Regions from separate parts of the Solibacillus sp. FSL W7-1472 genome, predicted to be linked through region 1. Evidence: riboswitches for the same ligand, from Rfam matches in the RefSeq annotation. Region 1 holds a riboswitch; each other region holds the start of a gene.
The links. A riboswitch is a leader RNA that binds a small molecule or an ion and turns the genes downstream of it on or off. The one in region 1 is predicted to bind S-adenosylmethionine.

Region 1 (7,957 bases):
GCCATAAAAAGAATCGGCCATATATTCACGCCTTCTGTCAGCCAGCCAAAACCGTCTTTTGCTGCAAGCGGCAATAAAAATAAGGCGCAAATGGAAAAAGTCATTGCAACAGCAGGCAATGTTTCTTCCCGTTTCATCAACTGCTTACTCACATTCGTATAAAGGGCAAACATGGAACCTGCAGCCAATGCTAACCCTATGCCAAGCGGGTTGATCGCCGTCTCACCTTGATTCATAAATAACAGCAGGCAGCCGACAATGGCGAGCACTGTTGCAATTGCCCATACGAGAGTTGGACGTACTTTCCAAAAGATCCACTCGATGAATCCCGCAAATACAGGCGCGCTGCCGATTGTTACAACCGTTCCTACTGCAACTCCAGTAAAGCGGACAGATGTGAAAAACAGACTTTGGAATAGAGCAATCGCGATCGCCGCTAAAATGGTCCACTTCCATGACCAGTTACGAAATGAAATTTTCCGCATTGCCAAAACCGCAAGTAGTAAAACGCCTCCGCCAATACCCGACCTTACACATGCTACCGCAAACGAAGAAATCCCTTCCGTTAAAAAGGTTTGTGTTGTTCCGACCGTCCCCCAGAGCATGGCGGCCATAAGCACAAACAAATACGGTAAAATATTCACATCCTACACCCCATTTTTATTAATTATGCTATCATACGTTAGAAGTCCATACGAGATGAAGTTTTGTTAAAATCGATTTATAATAAGATTAACTTAAACTAAAAAGGAGGCATCATGATGTTTAAAACAGTAGAACAAACTGCAGCAGATATAGGCATGCCTGAACATCAGGTTTTACAGTACATTTATGCTGGTCGTATAAAAGCAGTACATGATGGTGAACACTTTTTAATTAATAGTGCGCAATTTGATACGTACCATCAGCAACTCGAACGAATTAAAGAAGAAATTGAAATTTGGAAAAACACTCCGATTCCCGAAGATGTCGATATAAAAGATGAGGACTAATAGAAAAGAAGCGAATTCGTTCATCGAGTTCGCTTCTTTTTAATCTCTTCTTATTAAATAGTGACTGTAAACCCTGCACGTTTCCCGATAATCTCAGCATAATCCTCTACCATTACACTTGCTGTCGGATACATCCCGGCGCCAGGCCCAATTACGGATAATGTTCCGATATAGTTTGTCTCCATCGTCACCGCATTGAACACATCATCTACAGGATAAAGCGGATGTTCATTGTTCACGAGTAGTGGTGCCACTTTTGCATGAATTGTACCGTCTTCGAGTTTTTCCACTTCTGCCACATGACGATAGCGAAGACCTTGCGCTGTTGCTTCCGCTACTTGTTCTGATGAAATTGTATCGATTCCGATCACTTCTACCTCTGCCCAATTTGGCTGTTCCCCAAATGCAAGGCTCGATAAAATCATCAGCTTTTTAAATGCATCCTGACCCGATACATCGTTAAATGGATCCGCTTCTGCATAACCTAATTGCTGTGCTTCTCTCAATGCTTGTTCAAAGCTCCAGCCCTCTGCACGCATCTTTGTTAAAATATAGTTTGTTGTTCCATTTAAAATTCCTTGAACGCAGCTTACTTCGTTGACCAGAAGAATATTTTTCATTGTTTTAATAATAGGCACACCACCTGCTACCGTTGCCTCAAAGCCGACGAATACACCATTTACTTTCGCCAATGCTTCGAGCTCCTCGCCCCGTTTTGCAAGCATTACTTTATTCGCTGTAATGACATGGCATTTTGCCTCAACAGCACGTTTTAAGTAAGTGAATGCAGGCTCTTCATTTACAATCGCTTCAAATACAACTTGCAGATTATTTTCCGCCAGTACGTCATCCATTGATTCCGTCATTAAATGTTTTGTGCCCGGTACACGCTCACGGCTTGCATCGGTTACTAAAATCTTCGCGACCTCCAGTTCAACACCCAGCTTTTCGCGAAGCTCCTGCCTCTTTTCATTTAAAATATGGTAAATTCCCTGACCTACTGTGCCAAATCCTAAGATCGCTGCCTTGATTGTTGCCATTGCCTTTCTCCTCCAAATTCTTAACACGCATATATTAACGAATAATTCAAAAAATTTATCTTAAAGAAAATTCTATCCTATATAATACATGAAAACAAGGATAATCTCGCCTAGAAGGACATTTGTTTACTGTAAACGGTCAATATTCATTCAAATTTTATTTTTTAAGAGCTAATTTGGAGACTATGATGTTAATATTTCCAGTCACTACTTGTGTTTGGGGCTAAGTAGTTGAGAGAGTTTTGTTATGTTCTAATATATTCGGAAATCGTCTAATATATTTTGAAATGTTCTAATAAAATTGCGATCTTCTAATATAACCGGTTAATGTTCTAAAATGGGGTCGCAATCTGCTAATATCCACACTCCATTTGCGAATATCGCTCACACTTCTTCTAATATCGCTCATCATTGTTCTAATAAATCGCAAACACCGGTTTCAATAACCATTTCCTGCCCGGAAAATAAGCGTACCCAACCTTCAAATTCACCCAAATTCTAATAACATCGACATTTCTTCTAATATCCCCAAAATTTCTTCTAATAATCGTTTTCATACTTCTAATAAACCATATACACCGTGTAAAAAAATCACCGAATAAAAAAACACTAGCAAGGGGGCTCGCTAGTGTTCCGGAATTATTTTATACTGCCACGTTTATATCATTATATGCCCGTAAACGATAGGCAGTTAAAATCTTGGTCATGACGATTTCCTCTTTTGCCGAGAAGTCAGGGACCGCGTATGGGCGCTCTACTAACTGAAATTCCCCATATTTTAAGAACCACTCTCTAGCTGGCGACAAAATATGGGCTGTACCATGAATTCTGTATTCCTCGGCAACTTCTTTTATAACATAACCCGCTGTGGCAAGATCGTGAGCTTGTTCTGAGAAAGCACTGTGTCCGAAAACATGCTGCCACATCGTATTCACATCCGCCAAAATTTGCTGGATCGCACAAGCGTTCACAAATTCCTTTACGTCATTTAGTTCATAAATAATATAGGCTGCAACGTTTTGTGCACTGTATACTTTCCCCATGTTGAACAACTCCTTTTCTTCCAATGATGCTGCAACATCACTTTAAATTTTTCCGGTTGGTAATATAATTATCCCAATTGTATTACTAGGTATTTAATTTGTCAATAAAACTTATAAAAATAGTAGGGATTAATTTTCTAAAAATTGCTTAGCTTTTCGAATGGGAAAAGCTAAGCCTATTTTTAAAGCATTATGCGTTTGTTTCTACTCCAACTTCCGCTGCAACTTTCGCTAATGCCTGCTCTAAATCCGCGATAATATCTTCCGCTGCTTCTAACCCGATCGATAAGCGAATGAGTTCTTCAGATACGCCGGCAGTTTTTAATTCTTCCGCAGATAACTGTTGGTGTGTTGTGCTCGCAGGATGGATAATTAATGAACGGGCATCGCCAACGTTCGCTACATGTGAGAACAATTCCACGTTATCGATTACTTGGCGGCCAGCTTCACGTCCGCCTTTAATTCCGAACGTAATGATTGATCCGAAGCCGTTTTTCAAATACTTTTTCGCTAAATCATGTGTCGCAAAATCTTCAAAGCCGTTGTAATTCACGTACTCCACAAATGGGTGGTTTCTTAAATACTCGGCAACTTTCTGTGTATTTTCATTGTGTCGGACAATACGCAAATGAAGCGTTTCAAGTCCTTGCAGGAAATTAAATGCCGCGTCAGCAGATAATGTTGGACCAAAATCACGCAATAGTTGAACACGAAGCTTTGTCGCAAATGCAGCGCCTGCTGTGTCAATTCCGTATCTTAGACCGTGGTATGAAGTATCGGGTTCTGTAAACCCTGGATGTCTTCCTTGTGTCCAGTCGAATTTACCGGCATCAACGACAATCCCGCCGATCGTCGTTCCATGACCGCCAATCCATTTTGTTGCAGAATGAATGACAACATCCGCGCCGAATTCAATCGGATTACTTCCATATGGGGAAGCAAATGTGCTGTCGATTAATAAAGGAAGACCATTGTCATGAGCGATGTTTGCTACCGCTTCAATATCCAGTACTTTCAAGCTTGGATTTCCGATAATTTCTGCGAAGATTGCCTTCGTTTTATCAGTGATTGCCGCTTGGAAATTTTCAGGATTTGATTCATCTACGAATTTTACTGTAATGCCGTAACGAGGCAATGTTGTCGCGAATAAATTATAAGTCCCACCGTAAAGTGAACCTGCCGCAACAATTTCATCCCCTGCACCGGCTACGTTTAAAATAGAAAATGCTACTGCTGCTGCGCCAGATGAAAGCCCTACTGCAGCTGTGCCCCCTTCTAATAAAGCAACCCGTTCTTCAAATGCCCCGACTGTCGGGTTCATAATTCTTGAATAAATATTGCCTGTTTCCTGTAATGCAAATAGACGTTGCGCATGAGCTGTGTCATTAAATGCATAGGCCGTTGTACGGTAAACCGGAACTGCAATTGCTCCTGTTTCCGGGTCTGGCTTTTGACCCCCGTGTAATAATAATGTTTCTGGTCTTAAATTTGTCATTTTAATACCCCCAAAAATTTAATCGATGGTGAAATCGGTGTTTTTGAGGAGGATTTTTTAAATGAAAAAAACCCCCTTCAGTTAAGAAGAGGGTTGCGCATGAGCAAGTTTGCCTCCTCTTATCTTTCAAAATGATTGTCCATTTTGTAGGATTTAGCACCTTAGTCAGTTCATCACTTACTGGTTGCCGGGCATCTCAGGGCCTATTCCCTCCGCCGCTCTTGATAAGAGTTATGTGATTTGTGTTCCATCGTTGAGTCTCAGTATAAAACATACTAATCCGATATGTCAACACAAAAAATTAAAATTTTCAGATTTCTATTCTGATTACTCTTATCTGTATTTAACGATATGCAAAAATTTCCTCCCTATGAATTGAATAGACGCTTATAATCGACTTCAACTAAAATATTGACTAAAATAAGCTTGAAGGATATACCATTAAGATTTTTATTACATAAAAGGGAGATGTTCACGTGAATACAAAAGAATTATTACGCAGTCACACATCTGTTCGCAAATATACAGGTGAGGAAATTTCAAAAGAAACTGTCATCGATTTAATCGAAACAGCACAAATGGCGGCAAGCTCGCATTTTGTGCAGGCATACAGTGTTATCTGGGTAACGGATGAAGAAAAGAAAACTAAGCTGGGTGAACTGTCTAAAAACGAATTCCAATTCAAAACAGCTGGTGCCTCTTTCTTGTTTTGCGTAGATTTCAAACGTTTGCAGGTAGCTGGTCAAAAGCACGGAGTCGATATTTCTGCTGACACGGCTGAAAACGTGCTTGTAGGTGTAGCAGATGTTGCATTATTTGCGCAAAACTTTGTTATTGCAGCAGAATCAATGGGTTACGGCATTTGCTATATTGGCGGTGCCCGTACAAATCCTAAGGAAATTAGCGAGCTGTTCAATTTACCGGAATATGTTTTCCCGCTATTTGCGATGACGATTGGTACACCGACAAAACGCAATGAAACAAAACCGCGCTTACCAGTAGCTGCGGTATTGCATGAAAATGGCTATGACGTTGATCAATACGATACGCTTCTAGATGAGTATGATGGAATTATGGAAGACTATTACAGCAGCCGATCTTCAAATCAAAAGACGGCAACATGGACAAAGCAAATGGCTGATTACTTAGTAGAACAAAATCGTCCACATATGAAAGAGTTCCTCGCTTCACAAGGTTTCACTTGGAAGTAGGCTAATAAACCAAAAATGCTATTTTTCTCTGTGAGAAAAATAGCATTTTTTTGCTGAGCGTTAAAAATTGATTTCCATTCCGGGACGCTTTCCGCGGGCACGGCCTGAGCCTGTAGTCTCAGGCGTCGTGCTGTTCCCGCTGGAGTCGCCCTACATTCCAATCAATTTTACAAAGTATCCGTTTCTTAATAAGAGTTTTCTTCTTATCCAGCGGTACTTCTACTTCTGCCCAAATTTCTTTGTTTATTTCAATCCTTCAATTTGCAATGCTTTCACAGGCTGGAAATCTTCCCCTGTTTTCGCATACGTAATGGTCGCCTGATCGCCTTCTTGCAAGTAAATTGCAAACGGTGCAACTTCTGTAGAAACAATGAAGTTTTCACCTGTATTTGCCAGGAATGATACGATCGTGAAATCCCCTACACGCTCTTTATAAACACGCACGACTTTTACCGTCGCCTTTGCTTCTTCAGCATTTGAAGTACCGTCTACCGTACTTCCGCCACGACTTAGCGCTGTTTTATAAAGTCTTAACGCTTCATTTGGTGTTGTACCATACGCCGAAATTTCAGGATTTGCTGCTGACACGATAAAGTAATTTTGCAGGAATCCGTTCGCATCGAGTACAGCTGACAGCCAGCTCGCTTCACCGTAGAAGTTGTAAAGGATCGGCATTTCACCTTCCCATTCTTTTTCGATGAACTTTTTCTCGATAATTTCAAGAGCCCCTTGGGAATCCATATAAGACTCTTCCAGATTTCCGGTATAGTACGTCGCTTCACCGGTACGTGCATGTGTTAATGCATAACCAAGCATCGAGTCAACGCCCTCTTTCGGACTTGTAAAATCAGTGAAATAATACATTTCCCCATCTTCCATAAAGATCGGGCTTACATTTGCTTCCGTACCTTCATCGCTCGGCAACTTAACATCCTTTTTACCGACTAGACTGTTCCAGAATCCGTGCACATAATTACCGTAATAACTATTTTGCAAACTTACCGCTTCCGGTGATACCGCACCATCGATAAATGCCGGTACATCTGCAATCGCGATTTTCTCTGTTGCACCTGTCTCCGCATCAACAAGTACAACCCCTTTTACATCAAAGCCGTTACGTGCTGAAATAAATTCCCCGTAAGAACGGATGTAATACGGTTTACCATCCTCATCAATTTCAAGCTGCGGATCTCCGTAGAAAATTAATGATGGATTTTGAAGACGAATATGACGCTCCAGGTTTTTATTTAAATAAGCAGATGGAACATAGTTCATTTCAGCCTTCACAAACTTTGGATTATCGCTTGAGTCTGTAGCACTCATCGTGAAATAACCAGGTGTTGTTTTTCCGTTGAACCATTTAAAGAATCCTGAAAATTCTACAGGTGCAATGTAAACATACTGATCATTTACTTTTTGAATTTGCAGGTTTCCTAATTCATAATAGCTCGTGTTTGGAACCTGTCCAAACGCTTTTTTCATTTTGTTTTTAACAAATTTTGGCGGTACACTTGCCGGTGTTTTCGTCTCATCAAACGACGAAATTTCCGTTTTTTCTTTCATCTCTGAAGATTTGAATTTTTCATTTGCATTTAAAAATGGTGCACTTACTAAATAGCCGATCCCAATAATGCCAACAAGCACGATGGCTGATTTAATTTTTTGCTCCTTCCCAACAGCAAATATTGCCCCAATAATGGCTACAACAGGTATTACGTATAAGAAAATCGTCCAGCTTAGATCGATTTTTGAAATATATACTGTTAAGAATACTGATATAAAGCTTACAATAAATGTCGTAATGAATAAGCTCGTAAATGTTTTTGATGAAAGCTCCTTATTGCGAACTTTTTTTGATAACGGCATTAATAATAATGTGATCAAAAGTGATCCAATTGCCGTTATTAGCAATAATTGTCCCATAACAATCACCCTCTCTTACTTACTATGTACGAATAACCTCCCAAAAAGATTCATAAACAAGTAAAACTGCATAATTTCTGGCATAATAGAGCATATATTGCATTTTTATAAATTGATAGTTTGGTTTTACATTAATTTTATATAAATATTTTTACTTGGGGGTTAATAGATGGCACGTAAAGTTCTGATTTTACTTTTCTTCGGGCTTGGCTTGTACTATGTGTTCTTTTTTGAATCGATCGATAGTTCATTA
Region 2 (7,957 bases), 700 kb from region 1:
CTCATGAATCGGGTGATTATACATTCGACTGAACTCCTTTACTTTCCACATCATATTGTTTTACATAGTCCATTAATTCCAGCGTCATATCATAGCGTAAAAACGGTGTAATTAAATAAATACCGTTAAAGTATTCACATGCTGTATCGAGCAGCTCTTTAGCAATCGCGATTCCTTCTGCTGTCGATGCTTCCTTGTCATCCCCACAGGCAGCCATGCGCGCAAGTACTTCATCGGACAGTTTAATGCCCGGTACTTCATGATGTAAAAATTCCGCGCTGCGTGAAGATGTTAGTGGCATAATCCCGATATAAATCGGTGTTTCCAAATGCTTCGTCGCCTCATAGATTTCGATAATCTTTTCTTTCGTATAAACCGGCTGTGAAATAAAGTAATCTGCTCCATGCTCGATTTTCTTTTCTAAACGGGCTACAGCACGGTCCAATACACGAACATTCGGATTAAAGGCAGCGGCTACCGAGAAATTTGCCTGTTTACGCAGCGATTTCCCAGTAAAAGAACCACCTTTATTTAACTGCTTAATTAGAGAAATCAGTTCCATTGATGAAACATCATATACGCTCGTCGCCCCCGGGAAATCCCCTACTTTTGTCGGGTCTCCTGTCACGACAAGAATATCATGAAGTTCCAGTGCATCAAGTCCCATTAAATGTGACTGAAGCCCAATTAAATTTCGGTCACGGCACGTCAAATGCGGCAATGAACGAATTCCTTGCTCTTTTAAAATCGCAGCCATCGCGATATTACTGATGCGCGGTGAAGCAAGGGAGTTATCAGCCATCATAATGACATCGGCTCCTGCTTTAGATAACTGTTTTGCCCCTTCTACAAATCCGTCAATTTCCAGATGACGTGGCGTATCCAGTTCCACTATAACTGAACGTTCACGTTTTGCTTTTTCGTGGAGCGGCTCCTGTTTACGTGGCTCCGGAATTCGGACAAATTGTGTAGACCTGTGTTTTTCTTCTTTTGTTTCAATTGGCTGCATATTCACCAAACGTTTTTTTACGGCTGCAATATGCTTCGGTGTCGTCCCGCAGCATCCGCCAATTAAACGGACACCTTGGTTTACGAGTTCAACTGCTGCACGTGCGAAATAATCGGTTTCCGACTCATAAACTACTCGACCATCTTCAATGTCCAATAATGATGCATTCGGATAAGCTGATAAAAAAGCTTTATTCGGTAAATTAACCCCTTCAAATGCCTGAATTGTATGGAAAGGACCTAATCGGCAGTTACTCCCAACAATATCTGCACCTAACCTTTCCAAGTCTTGAAACGCTTCATTTAACGTCATTAAATTTTGAAGGACACCCGGTTCCTGCATCGTCATTTGAGCAATGATCGGCAAATCGGTCATCGAACGTAATAGATGGACACAATGCGATAATTCTTCAAAATCGTAATACGTTTCCAATAAAAATCCATCCGGTTCACCTGCTAGTAATACTTCCGCCTGTTCTTGGAACGCAGCTAAAATTTCATCTAATGTTGCATCACTTTTACGAATTCCCCGAATACCACCGATCGTTGCAAGAACATATTGCCCATCCAGGGAAGCTGCCCGCTTTGCGATCTTTAACGCTGCTTCATTAAACTCCTTCACACGATTTTCATAACCATAACGTGCAAGCTTAATGCGGTTAGCTCCATATGTATTGGTCTGAATAATATCTGCACCTGCCGCAATATATTCACTATGAATTTTCTCTATAATATCAGGACGGGCAATATTCATTTCTTCATGGCAATAATCCAACCCATATGAATAAAGAAGTGTCCCGATTGCTCCGTCGGCTGTTAAAACCCGTGTTTGTAATTCTTCAAGTAAACCCATTGCCTTCACTCCATCATTTACAGTATTTTCAGTATTTTTACGATACAAAAAAGCCTTCTTTCATTAAAGAAAAGAAGGCATAGTAGTTATCGACTTAATCCCTTCTCATCTTCTGGCATTCGCCACTGGATTTAGCACCTGACTTAATGTTGGTTGCTGAAGTTTCATCGGGCCAGTCCCTCGACTTCTCTTGATAAGAAATAATATGAATTTTTGAAATATTTAAATGAATCATAACGTTATCTAATACGTCCGTCAATACCCTTTAGCTGAATGAAGTATTTCTTTACATAATTCGACTAATAATGTGTTCAGCTGTTTTTTTGCCGTTTTGAATACAAGCACCGATTCCTACTCCGAAATAGGCACATCCCGCTAATAGAACATTCGGGTAATCCGTTGCCAGTTGCTGTATAACTTTTGATAAGGCTTCATTATGCGCCAAATCATAGCGCGGCATTTGGTCAATCCACTTTGTTACATTAATGACAGTTGGATCCGCTTCAACACCTAAGCTGAGACGAATGTCTTCCAATGCAACTTTTGTCAGTTCTTCATCTGACATGGCTGCCAACTCTTCATAGCGCGGATTAATATCTTTATAAAACAAGCGAACGAGTAAATTGCCTTCTGCTGACGTATGCTTCCATTTACGGCTCGTCCATGTCGATGCATTACAAATTAAATCACTATTATGCGAAACGATAAAGCCGGTACCATCAGCCGGTAATATATCGTCCGGTACATCAAAGCCAACATACATCGTTAAAGTAGATGCCGTCGTGAACTTTTTCAGCTGTTCCTCTAATGAATCATCCTGTATTACATGACGTACCGTCTCATTTGGAACGGCCAGTACAACAATATCTGCCAATATTGTTTCATCTTCCAGCACGACTTCATATTGCTCACCTTTTTTTAGAATTTGCTTTGTTACTGTCTTTCTCATGAATTCAACTTCCGGCAGCTGTTCTTCTAAACGATTGATTAATGCTGATAAACCCGGACGGAAAGAAATAAACTTCTTATTCGCAGCTTTTTCGAATTGCTCGCGATGTGCCTCGAAGCCTTTAATAATCGATCCGTAGTTGTTTTTATAATCCACTAAATACGGCAATGTAGATGCCAGGCTTAATTGATATAAATCGCCTGAATAAACTCCTGCCAATACTGGAGCAATTTGCTTTCGAACAATTTCTTCACCTAAAAAATATTCTAAAAACGTACCGATAGAGCTTTCTTTAGTAAATTTAGTATTCGGGATTTCTAAATCTTGAAGGGCCCTCTTCTTTCCTTCTTCTGAAATTAACGTACTCGACATGAGCGATTCTACACTCATCGGAATACCGAATGTCGAACCTGCCGGAATAGCATGCAGCTCGTTATTCGTATGAATGTAGGAAATACCTGTTTCGTTATAGACAAGCTCTGATTCAAAATTAAGCTCCTTAACAAGCTCCAATACCCCTGGATGGCGTGCTACAATTGAATCAGCCCCTGTTTCCATAATAAATCCTTTATCGTATTCGGAATGAATTTTTCCGCCTAAATATGCGTTCTTTTCAATCAGTATTAACCGCGCTTCCACGTTTTGCTCATGCATTTTATTTTTCAGATAATGCATCGTACATAACCCGGTAATCCCTCCACCTACAACTACTACTGTTTTCATATCCATTCTCTCCTATTTCGTTCGCTTCTCTTCTTATAGTATAAACTTTTTCATACGAAATATGGTCAGCTGGGTATTACAATTTTCAGAACTCCATAAGAAAAGCCACCCTACCTCGACAGATTCCCAGGTAGGATGGCCTCTATTTTACTTATAAGAAAGTTGCTTTGTCAGGGAAATTATTTCTGCTTCCAAAGATGTAGAACGTTTATCAAAATAGCGTATACGTTCATTGCTGCGGTTTTCTAAATGTTTGTTAAGATCTAGCATATTTACAGCGTCGCTGGCAAATAGCTTTAAAGTACGAACACCAGATTCAATTTTCCGAACTTCTTTTCCATATACAAGTGCGGAATTGTCTGTTGTTTTACCTTTTTTCAATTCCAAAATATTCGTATTAATAAGCTCATCAATTTGATCGTAACGTTTGTTTTGTTTATCAGTCATCATTTGAATTTTTTGTTTGTATTTAATAACATCTTTATGGTCTAATCCAGTTTGGACATAGCTTTTTAAATATTCGACAATTGTACATAGCGTCGTCAGATTCTCTCGCTGTTCTAATAGCATTTGTTGTAGTTTTTGAATACTATCCTCATTATGATCAGAAGAGAATTGTTGGACTGCAAACATATACATAAAAATTCCCCCTTCTTAATACTTTCCCCTTATAATATATTTCCTATTTTCCCTTAAAATTAAACCTATATTTATCAATGAAATAGGTCTAATTTATGACAAGGAAATAGAAAATCAAAACTTTTTAGTATCTATTACATTATTATTCATATATATCGTTATTTAGAACTTTTAGCTTTTCTTTCCACTTAGCAGCTTCTGCTATATCCCTCTGTTCGTAGTAGCTTACTACTTTTTTTGTTGCTTCCATGTCTCCCAGCAAGCTTGCTTTTTTATAGTAATGGATTGCTTTTTCATTATTTCGTGCTACCCCATGACCATTTTCATAGCAGTAGCCGATATTAAATGTTGCATCAACATGAAACTGTCCGCTCGCTTTTAAAAACCATTCCAACGCTTTTTCATTATCTTGCTGTTGACCGAGCTCTCCTGAAAAATAAATCATACCCATTCGGTACATTGCTTCTTCATCTTGCTTTTCTGCACTTCGGGAATAGTAAGCAAAGGCTTGTGATTCATCACATTCGGTACCCAATCCTTGTTCATACATGATCCCGAGTGTAAACATTGCTTCAGCAATACCGAATTGCGCAGCCATCTTAAACCAGCTGAGCGCTTGTTGCTCGTCGACTGCTGTTCCCTCACCGTTCAAATACATATCTGCTAAATTATTCATTGCATCAGGGTGGCCTAAATGTGCAGCACTTTTATAAAGTAAAAATGCCTGCTGCTCACTCCCTTTTTCACCAAGCTCCTCAAAATAGCAGTTTCCCAGTTCATACATAGCTTCTCTGTTCTGCTGCTCACTCGCCTTACACAGCAATCCGTACATTTCGTCATATTGCCCATACTCTTTATATAATAAGGCAGTATTAACCATCGCCTGTTCGTCTCCATTACATGCTGAGATAAACTGCTCAAGCCACTTTTCCTCATGCTCTATTTCATGTTGTTTAAGCCATATTCTAAATTGACTTTGCTCCATATTGTTCACTCTTCTCTTTGCTGAAAATACTGCAGTAAATATTGTTTAAACTCAGATGCTGCTGGAGGCAAATAACGATTTTTTGCCCATGAAACACAAACGGAGCGGTAGCAAGGCGGATCTAACTTCAAACGTTTTACTTTATAGTGATCTAGTCCTTTAATATTCGGAATTACGGATATGCCCATTCCGGCACCAACAAATCCTGCTACTGTATGCATTTCTTCAGCAGCAAATGTTGTATTCAACACGATGCCCTGCTCTAAAAACAGCTCATCCACTAATTGACGGAGCGAATTTCCCTTTTTAATCGCAATAAACGGTTCATTCTTCACTTCATCATATTTAACAGCATCTTGCTGTGCTAACGGATGTGTTGTCGGGACAATGACAAAAAGCTCTTCCACAAATAATTCTTCCGTCTCTATTTCAATTACCCTTGATTCTATTTTTTGCGAAAGACATAAATCGATTGCCCCCTCTTCAAGTCGCTTTAATAAGCTTAACGAAGTCGCCTGCGTTAAAGAAAACTGCATGTTCGGAAACGCCTCGCTCGTTGAAGCAATCAGTTCTGGCACTATTTCCATACCTAGTGTATGAATAAAGCCAAATGACACTTCTCCAGAACCCGGTTTGATAATATCTTCAAATTCTTCTTTAATCCGATCGTATTCATCCAAAATGACATTGACACTTTGCAGAAAAAGCTCGCCAAAACGGTTCAGATAAATCGATCTTCCTTCACGGTTAAAAAGCGGTACACCTAAATGTTGTTCGATGTTCGCAATCGATTTACTTAACGCCGGTTGGGAAATGGCTAAAACCTCTGCCGCACGTGTCATATGTTGCATTGTAGCAACGGTTTTGAAATATTGAAGCTGTTCAATCTCCATTTTACATACCTCACATCATTCATAACTTTTTTGCATCAATATAATAAAAATAATAAATTGTACTTATATGTTTATACTCTTTATAATAGTCGATAACAACAGGTTTTCATATCAAAATTATTTTTAAATTTCAAGTGTTTTTTTGAAGTTTTGTAAAATTGACATAAAAAAAGGAGTCTAATTGACAATGAAACTCATCGCGCCGAAACCTTTTACAATTGAATCCGGAAAACGTGCCGTATTATTGCTGCATGGCTTTACCGGCAATACAAATGATGTAAAACGTTTAGGAAAATATTTAGCGGATCGTAACTATACAGTACATGCACCATTATATAAAGGCCATGGTGGTGGCCCTGACTTATTAATTCAATCTCAACCCGCTGAATGGTGGGACAGTGTTATAGAAGGCTATGATGAATTGCGTAATCGTGGCTATGATGAAATTGCAGTAGCAGGTGTTTCTCTAGGCGGCATCTTCTCTTTAAAGCTTGGCGAAGAACGTCCGACTAAAGCGATTGTCACAATGTCTGCTCCAGCAACAGCCAAATCAACAGATAGTTTACAAAATCGGATTATTGACTATGCTATTAACTATAAAAAGTTATCGGGCACTTATGATGAATCAGTTGATAGCCGTAATAAAATTGCGGAACTTGTGAAAATGCCTTCATTAAACTATTTACAAAATATGATTAATGAAACAAGTGAAAAACTAAATGTTATCAACACTCCGGTCCACATTTTACGTGGCTTGGAAGATGATGAATATTATTGTGAAAGTGCAGATCTAATTTATAGTTCAGTAAATTCACGAATTAAATCAGTTAAAACTTTCATTAATTCCGGACATATATTAACATTAGGTAAAGAACGTGAATTAGTGTTTGAAGAAATTTACCGTTTCTTTGAAGGGTTAAAGTGGAAAGAATAATTATCACCACTTTAGCTGATAATTGACATTGTGTCCCCTTGCAAAAATCCCCGTTTTTGCAATGATATAGACGAGTTTGCTTTTGTTTACTCGTCAGCAAAAAACGAGCGTTAAATGGATCCCCGTCCATTTAACGCTTGTTTTTTATTGTTTATTTATTGCCAGCACTAAAATTTTCGCTATTTGAGCACGTGTGACATTGCCTTTAGGTGAAAATGTTGTTACACTTGTTCCCTGCACTACGCCCGTATCATATAAAAAAGTAATCGCTAACTGTGCTTCACGATCATAGTTCGCTATATCTTGGAAAGGCGCCAGTTTTGCCGGTTCGTATTGCTGCCCAGCTTGAACAGTTGAAAGACGCATTAAAATTAATGCCAACTGTGAACGTGTAATTTTGCCCTGTGGATTAAAATTTCCGTTGTTTTCTTTAATTAGCCCCGCTTCATATGCAGCGGCAATCCCATTTTGAGTTTGCTGTGCATAATGACTAATATCATTAAAAGGTGCTTTATTTTTTGCAGTTAATCCAAAGGCCTGTGAAATGACAGATATTACTTGAGCACGCGTCATATTGGCATTCGGCTTAAAGGTACCATCCTCATACCCATTCATAATACCCTTTGCATAGACAACATCAATATAATCTTTGCCCCAATGGTTTTGAATATCAGTAAATGGCGCTTTTACAATCTCGCTATCTGTTGTATCTTCTTCTGTTTCTTTAAACAAGGCATTCAAATAATCCTTCATCATCGCATCCGCAACGACTTGATAACCTGCTTCACTTAAATGAATATTTTTAGGGTTCGGTAAATACGTTTTTACGTCCGTTGCAATCTGTGCTGCCACTTCAGTAAATATACCACCATTATCTTCTACAATACGCTTCATTGAATTATTCAAATTCGTTACTAGCATGTTTAGCTGTTTCTGAATTGCCGGATCTTCAATATAAGGAAACGGATTGTAA
Region 3 (7,957 bases), 1.3 Mb from region 1:
CAATGCAATGAAATGGGGCTTCGGCTGGGCTCAAGGTCCATTTGAAATGTGGGATGCAATCGGCGTAGAAAAATCAGTCTCTAAAATGAAAGAAGAAGGCCGTGAAATTCCTGAATTCGTAAATGGATTATTAGAGAAAGGCCTGAAAACATTCTATTCTGAAATTGATGGTGATTTAGCCTACTATAACGGTTCGGAATATGTGAAAGTGCCTGTAAATGAAAAAGCGATTGACTTAAAACGTTACAAGAAAAAACATGGTGTTATTAAATCAAATTCAGGTGCAAGCCTAATTGATTTAGGGGATGGAATCGCATTACTTGAATTCCACTCAAAATCAAATGCAATCGGTTTAGACATTGTACAAATGATCAACTATGCCATTGATGAAGTTGAGAAAAACTTTAAAGGCCTTGTAATCGGGAACCAAGGTAAAAACTTCTGTGTCGGTGCCAACCTTGCGATGATTTTAATGGAAGCACAAGATGATAATATTTTTGAATTGGACTTTGTTATTAAGTCATTCCAGCAAGCAATGCGCCGTATTAAATATTCAACAAAACCGGTTGTTGCGGCACCTTTCCAAATGGCATTAGGTGGCGGAGCGGAAGTATGTTTACCGGCTGCACACATTCAAGCATCAGCTGAAACGTATATGGGTCTTGTAGAAGTAGGCGTTGGATTAATCCCAGGTGGCGGCGGTAACTTAGGTCTTTACCAAAAGTTCATTAAAGGCTTGCCAAATGGCGTGGATGTAGACTATCAGCAAATCGCAAATAAAGTATTCGAAACAATTGCAATGGCAAAAGTTTCGACTTCTGGTGAAGAAGCACGTGAAAATAATTTCCTGGACTTTGCGGATGGTATTTCGGTAAATCCGGATCACTTAATCTATGATGCAAAACAAGCAGCACTTGCACTTGCGGATGCAGGCTATACAGCACCAGTGAAAAAAACGGTGAAAGTAGTAGGTGCACCAGGTTATGCAACATTGCTATTAGGGGCTCAAGGAATGTTCGATTCAGGCTTTATTACAGAACATGACTTGAAAATCGCGAAAAAACTTGCCTATGTAATCGCAGGCGGAAAAGTACCATACGGAACAGAAGTTTCAGAAGAGTACTTATTAAACCTGGAAAAACAAGCATTCCTAGAACTGGTTGCAGACCAGAAATCACAAATGCGTATGCAGCACATGCTTGTAAAAGGGAAGCCGTTACGTAACTAATAGAAGTCCGTGATTGCAAAAAGCGACAGACTTTATTTTAAAACGTTGTATTAGTTGAAATATTTTGCCGGCAACTAGCTTACGAGTTTACTTGCTGGCTAATCACAAGGGGGAAACATCATTATGCGTGAAGCCGTTATCGTTGCAGGAGCACGAACACCAATCGGGCGTGCGAAAAAAGGATCACTTGCGAACACTCGTCCAGATGATTTTGGTGCAGTAGTAGTAAAAGAAGCATTAAAACGTGCGGGCTATGAAGGTCCAGTTGATGATTTAATTATGGGATGTGCAATGCCAGAAGCAGAACAAGGGATGAATGTTGCCCGCTTAGTTGGGGCATTGGCAGGGTTGCCGGATGAAACACCAGCATTAACAGTTAACCGTTTCTGTTCATCAGGGCTACAAACAATTGCCTATGCAGCAGAGCGTATTATGCTTGGCCATGCAAAAGCAATCGTTGCAGGTGGTACAGAGTCGATGAGTATGATTCCGATGACTGGTAATACAGTTCGTCTAAACCCAAAAATTGCTGAAGAAGCACCACAATACTATATCGGTATGGGTCACACAGCTGAAGAAGTAGCGAATCGTTACAATGTGACACGTGAAGAGCAGGATGCTTTTGCAGTACGTTCGCATGAATTGGCTGAAAAAGCAATTAAAGAAGGTAAATTCAAAGACGAAATCGTTCCAGTTGAAGTGACGGAGTATTATGTCGATGAAAACAATCAGTTAAAAGAAAAAGTTACAATTTTTGATACAGATGAAGGGGTTCGTCCAGGTACATCGGTAGAAACGTTGGCAAAATTACGTCCAGCATTCAACGTAAAAGGATCTGTAACAGCAGGGAATGCTTCTCAAACTTCTGACGGTGCAGCAGCAGTACTTGTAATGGACCGTGAAGAAGCGGAGAAACAAGGTATGCAGCCACTGGCAAAATTCTTAGGATTTGCTGTCGGAGGAGTTCCACCTGAAGTAATGGGTATCGGACCAATCGTTGCGGTACCGAAAGCACTTGAAATTGCAGGAATTACACAAGATCAAGTTGACCTGTGGGAAATTAACGAAGCATTCGCATCACAATCAATTCAAGTAGTTCGTGAGCTTGGCATTGATATGGAAAAAGTGAATGTTAACGGGGGGGCAATCGCATTAGGCCATCCACTTGGTGCAACAGGTGCGATTCTTACAGTGAAGTTAATCAATGAATTAAAACGCCGCGGCGGTAAATACGGTGTCGTAACAATGTGTATCGGCGGCGGAATGGGCGCAGCAGGGGTATTTGAAGTTCTTTAATTGTCTGGGGAAACAACACAATAAAAATCACAAAGGAAACTAGGGAGGAATTTACAATGGCACAAACAACAAACAGCATTATTAAAGGTGGCGGCTTTTTAATCGAGGACGTGGAAATTAACCGAGTAATTACACCGGAAGATTTCACAGATGAACAAAAAATGATTGCTCAAACAACTCAGGAATATGTAACAAACGAAGTATTGCCGGTAGTTGAAAACTTAGAGCACCATGAGTTCGAGCACTCGGTACGTCTATTAAAAACAGCAGGTGATTTAGGTTTACTAGCAGCTGACGTGCCGGAAGAGTACGAAGGCTTAGGCTTAGACAAAATTTCTTCTGCATTAATCGCTGAAAAAATGTCACCTGCTGGTGGTTTCTCAATCACACACGGTGCGCATGTAGGGATCGGTTCATTACCAATCGTATTATTCGGTAACCATGAGCAAAAAACGAAGTATTTACCGAAGTTAGCTTCAGGTGCCTTAATCGCAGCATACGCTTTAACAGAGCCAGGTTCAGGTTCGGATGCATTAGGCGCAAAAACAACTGCTAAATTAAATGAAGCGGGTACACATTACGTATTAAATGGTGAAAAACAATGGATTACTAATGCAGGCTTTGCAGATGTATTCGTTGTATACGCAAAAATTGATGGCGATAAATTTACTGCATTCATCGTTGAGCGTTCATTCCCAGGAGTTTCTGTAGGTCCGGAAGAGAAGAAAATGGGGATTAAATCATCTTCTACTCGTACATTAATTTTAGAAGATGCAGAAGTTCCTGTAGAAAACTTATTAGGTGAAGTAGGCCGCGGTCATATTATCGCATTCAACATTTTAAATATCGGGCGTTATAAATTAGGAGTAGGTACTGTAGGTGCATCAAAACGTGCATTTGAATTAGCGGTTGCTTATACGAACCAACGCCAACAATTCAAAACGAAATTATCGGATTTCAACCTAACGAAAGAAAAGATCGCATCAATGGCTTCTCACATTTATGCATCTGAATCTTTAAACTATCGTACAGTTGGTTATTTCGAAGACCGTTTAAGCCAGTTATCTGATGAAGAGCAAAAAGACGGAAAATCAGTTGCAGCAGCAATCGCTGAATATGCTATTGAGTGCTCGATCGCAAAAGTATTCGGTTCTGAAACATTGGATTTCGTAGCGGATGAAGCGGTTCAGTTACACGGTGGTTACGGCTTTATGGCTGAGTACGAAGTAGAACGCATTTACCGCGACTCTCGTATTAACCGTATTTTCGAAGGTACAAACGAAATTAACCGTATGATCGTACCGGGCACATTTATGAAAAAAGCATTAAAAGGTGAATTACCACTATTACAAGTAGCACAAGAACTGCAAAACGAGCTATTAATGCTTATGCCTGAAGAAATCGGCCAAGGTGCTTTAGAGCAAGAGAAATATTTAGTGAAAAATGCGAAGAAGATTGCAGTACTTGCAGCAGGTGCAGCAGCACAACGCTACGGTGCAAAACTGGATGCCGAGCAGGAGCTGTTAGTGAACATCGCGAACATTGCGAACCAATTATACGCAATGGAATCTGCAGTAATCCGTACACAAAAAGCAATCGAGCGTGACGGAGAAGAAAAAGCAGCACAAAAAATCCTTTACACTCAAATTTTCTGTCAGGAAGCATTCGCAGAAATCGAAAAAGAAGCAAAAGAAACATTGATCGCTTCAGTTGAAGGTGACGATGCACGTATGATTTTATCGGCTTTACGTAAATTAACGCGCAACAACCCTTACAACTTAATTCCGAAAAAACGTGAAGCTTCAGTGAAATTAATCGAAGCAGAAAAGTATGTAGTTTAATAAAATACTATAGTCGGGTGCATGACACTGCACCCGATTTTTCTATGTTGTTCTAATATAATGTAAAATGTTCTAATATATTTTTACATGATCTAATATATCTCGGAAGTTCTAATATAAGTTTCCTTTCTTCTAATATGATCGCCAAAGTTTCAAATAAACGAAACCATTCTTCTAAAATACGACCAGCATGTTCTAATATCGACACAAATATTCTAATAAAACCCATATTCATAAAAACGCCAATAATACGAACACATTTTTGATTTGTCCTTCTATATCCGTTACAATATAGGAAAATCCAGGGCAAAAGGAGTACTTACATGACAGTAAAATTCATTCAATATCCAAAATGTACAACGTGTAAAAAAGCGCAAAAGTGGCTAGATGAGCAAGGTGTGGACTATGAAAATATTCATATCGTAGAACAGACACCATCTAAAGAGGAGATTAAAGCAATTTATGAAGCAAGTGGAGTGCCATTAAAGAAATTCTTCAATACGTCTGGTATGAAGTATCGGGAATTAGGTCTTAAAGATAAATTAGCGACAATGTCCGAGGATGAGCAATTAGAGCTATTGGCATCAGATGGTATGTTAATTAAGCGACCGATCGTAACAGATGGAAAAAAATTAACTTTAGGATTTAAGGAGTCTGACTTCTTAGAAACTTGGAAATAAACAGTTATTCACATTGTATTTCCGAACGAAATATGGCAAAATGAACTTGAATGTACTACATATAACATGGAGGTTTTCGAATGAGCACACCAAAAGAATTACGTTATTCAAAAGAGCATGAGTGGGTAAAAATTGAAGACGGTAAGGCAACAATCGGTATTACGGATTTCGCACAATCTGAATTAGGTGATATCGTATTCGTAGAATTACCTGAAGTAGGCGATGAGATTTCAAAGGATCAGCCATTCGGTAGTGTAGAGTCTGTAAAAACAGTTTCTGAACTATATGCACCACTTTCTGGTAAAGTAGTTGCAATTAACGAAGAATTACTGGACAACCCAGAATACGTTAATGAATCTCCATACGGAAATGCATGGATGGTTACTGTTGAGTTAACAAGTGAAGCGGAAGTTGAAGAATTATTAGACGCAGATGCTTACACTGCATTAATTGAACAATAATATGAAACACTAAAGCCTTCTATAGTAAGGTTTTAGTGTTTTTTTGTTATTCTATACATAAAGGTGACTTTGAAAGGAAGCGTGTACGTATGGGAAAATGCCTTGTTGTCGAAGGACGTGCCGATAAGTTGAGATTAATCCCGATTTTAGCAGAGGACGTGACAATTATTTGTACAAATGGCACAATAAGCGAAGTCAATTTGATTGATTTATTGGAAGGTTATGAGCAAGATGAAATTATCACTATGTTTGATGCAGATAAAAACGGTGAAAAGTTACGTAAACTGATGAACCGTGCATATCCTGAAGCACAACAGCTAATCATACCTCACGAATATATTGAAGTAGAAAAAACACCTACTAAAATCTTAAGGGATATTTTACTACGAGCAAAATTTTTAGTAAAAGAAGGATGACAGTATAATGGAACAATGGACGAAACAGCAATGGGAACAAAACGTACAACAATATGATCAGACAGCATTTTTCCTATATACGCCTATGTGCGGCACATGTGAAGTATCGGAAAAAATGTTGGAAGTAATTGAGAAATTACTACCAGATCTCCCGCTTGGTATGGCAAATATCAATTATTTAGGGGATTTACCTTATGAACTGAAAATTGAAAGTGTACCTTGTTTAATCGTTTCAGACAACGGAGAACTAACGAATAAAATTTATGCATTTAAATCCGTACCGTTTTTGTATGAAATATTAAAAAAGTAATTGACGTAGTCACTTTGTCGTGATAAAGTAAAATTCATAATAATAAAACTTAATAACGTTGCTCTTATAAAGAGAGGTGGAGGGAAGTGCCCTATGAAGCCCGGCAACCAGCGATTACGCAAAGGTGCCAATTCACACAAAGTGTAAACTTTGAAAGATGAGAGAACGGTTTACCGTATAAATGTATGTGAAACCTTTCTACTTGTCTTGGTAGAAAGGTTTTTTTCATTCAGCGGATGTTTTGGATGAAAAAAAGAACATGATTTTGAAATAGCAGGAAGGTTATTTCAATTTAGAAGGAGTACAACCGATGATTGATATACAAAATATTACAAAAGTGTATAACACGAAAAATGGTAAGCTTACGGCAGTTGATAATGTAAGCCTATCGATCAACAAAGGAGAAATATACGGTATTATCGGCTACAGTGGTGCCGGTAAAAGTACAATGATTCGCCTATTGAACGGTTTGGAAAAGCCAACGACAGGTTCTGTCATTGTAGGTGGTCAGGATATTGCAAAAGCTTCCGGGGCTAAATTACGAGAAGCACGTCAAAAAATAAGTATGATTTTCCAGCACTTCAATTTACTTTGGTCACGTACCGTTGAAGAAAACATCGCATTTCCACTTGAAATAGCAGGTGTTTCAAAAGCTGATCGTGAAAAACGAGTAGAAGAGTTAATTGAACTTGTTGGTTTAAAAGGAAGAGGGAAAGCGTATCCTTCTCAACTTTCAGGCGGTCAAAAGCAGCGTGTTGGCATTGCCCGTGCGTTGGCAAACAATCCGGAAGTGCTTTTATGTGATGAAGCGACTTCAGCACTTGATCCTGAAACAACGGATTCAATTTTGGAATTGTTGCTTGATATTAATAAAAACATCGGACTTACAATTGTACTCATTACACATGAAATGCATGTTATCCGTAAAATCTGTAACAGAGTAGCTGTTATGGAAGCCGGAAAAGTAGTGGAACAGGGAGATGTATTACAAGTGTTCCAACATCCGCAAGCACCGATTACGAAAAACTTCGTGTCGCAAGCTTCTGGTGAAACACAGGAAACGCAAGCATCACTGGAACAGATTTTAGCCAATTATCCAGAAGGCAAAATCGCTAAATTAACATTTGCAGCGGCAACGACAGAACAGCCTGTCATCTCACAAATGATTAAGCAATTTGACGTAGTTGTTAATATAGTGCATGGCAAAATCTCAAATACAACGGGCGGTTCGTTTGGTACATTGTTTATTCATATCGATGGCGAGCCAAAAGCAGTCGCGGAAGCATTAAGCTTTTTAGCGAAGCAAGAAATTCAGGCGGAGGTGATTGAGCATGTTTAATCAATTATTTCCGAACGTAGATTGGGGTAAAATGCTCGAAGCAACATATGAAACAATTTATATGACGGCTGTTGCGACAGTCATCACATTTATACTGGGACTTCTAATTGGTATTGTCTTATTCTTAACGAGCGACAATCAATTATGGGCAAATAAAATTGTACACTTTTTGACAGGGTCATTCGTGAATATTTTCCGCTCGATTCCATTTATCGTCTTGATCATTTTATTAATTCCATTTACGAAGTTTTTACTTGGAACCATCCGTGGTGCCAATGCAGCATTACCTGCGCTTATTATCGGTGCAGCACCGTTTTATGCGCGCATGGTGTTAATTGCATTAAGAGAGATTGATAAAGGTGTTATAGAAGCGGCTCGCTCAATGG

Region 2: linked by a shared signal. The riboswitch ahead of MKY07_RS17985 (bifunctional homocysteine S-methyltransferase/methylenetetrahydrofolate reductase) and the one ahead of MKY07_RS01780 (O-acetylhomoserine aminocarboxypropyltransferase/cysteine synthase family protein) in region 1 are both predicted to bind S-adenosylmethionine.
Region 3: linked by a shared signal. The riboswitch ahead of MKY07_RS14830 (methionine ABC transporter ATP-binding protein) and the one ahead of MKY07_RS01780 (O-acetylhomoserine aminocarboxypropyltransferase/cysteine synthase family protein) in region 1 are both predicted to bind S-adenosylmethionine.

Annotation. Positions count from the first base shown of each region.
Region 1 covers NZ_CP150208.1:358,616-366,572, reverse strand. The annotation lists gene MKY07_RS01800 (EamA family transporter) at 1-644, opposite strand, end outside; gene MKY07_RS01795 (hypothetical protein) at 762-992, shown strand; gene MKY07_RS01790 (homoserine dehydrogenase) at 1,046-2,032, opposite strand; gene MKY07_RS01785 (hypothetical protein) at 2,677-3,075, opposite strand; gene MKY07_RS01780 (O-acetylhomoserine aminocarboxypropyltransferase/cysteine synthase family protein) at 3,266-4,570, opposite strand; SAM riboswitch class I at 4,687-4,801, opposite strand; gene nfsA (oxygen-insensitive NADPH nitroreductase) at 5,047-5,781, shown strand; gene MKY07_RS01770 (hypothetical protein) at 6,025-7,704, opposite strand; gene MKY07_RS01765 (lysoplasmalogenase) at 7,874-7,957, shown strand, end outside.
Region 2 covers NZ_CP150208.1:3,605,971-3,613,927, forward strand. The annotation lists gene metH (methionine synthase) at 1-24, opposite strand, end outside; gene MKY07_RS17985 (bifunctional homocysteine S-methyltransferase/methylenetetrahydrofolate reductase) at 17-1,861, opposite strand; SAM riboswitch class I at 1,964-2,061, opposite strand; gene hemG (protoporphyrinogen oxidase) at 2,148-3,533, opposite strand; gene MKY07_RS17995 (hypothetical protein) at 3,681-4,172, opposite strand; gene MKY07_RS18000 (Sel1 repeat protein) at 4,315-5,157, opposite strand; gene MKY07_RS18005 (LysR family transcriptional regulator) at 5,163-6,050, opposite strand; gene MKY07_RS18010 (alpha/beta fold hydrolase) at 6,238-6,984, shown strand; gene MKY07_RS18015 (S-layer homology domain-containing protein) at 7,129-7,957, opposite strand, start outside.
Region 3 covers NZ_CP150208.1:2,955,798-2,963,754, reverse strand. The annotation lists gene MKY07_RS14865 (3-hydroxyacyl-CoA dehydrogenase/enoyl-CoA hydratase family protein) at 1-1,228, shown strand, start outside; gene MKY07_RS14860 (acetyl-CoA C-acetyltransferase) at 1,352-2,524, shown strand; gene MKY07_RS14855 (acyl-CoA dehydrogenase family protein) at 2,581-4,365, shown strand; gene MKY07_RS14850 (arsenate reductase family protein) at 4,689-5,045, shown strand; gene gcvH (glycine cleavage system protein GcvH) at 5,126-5,506, shown strand; gene MKY07_RS14840 (toprim domain-containing protein) at 5,596-5,922, shown strand; gene MKY07_RS14835 (thioredoxin family protein) at 5,930-6,232, shown strand; SAM riboswitch class I at 6,294-6,396, shown strand; gene MKY07_RS14830 (methionine ABC transporter ATP-binding protein) at 6,543-7,571, shown strand; gene MKY07_RS14825 (methionine ABC transporter permease) at 7,564-7,957, shown strand, end outside.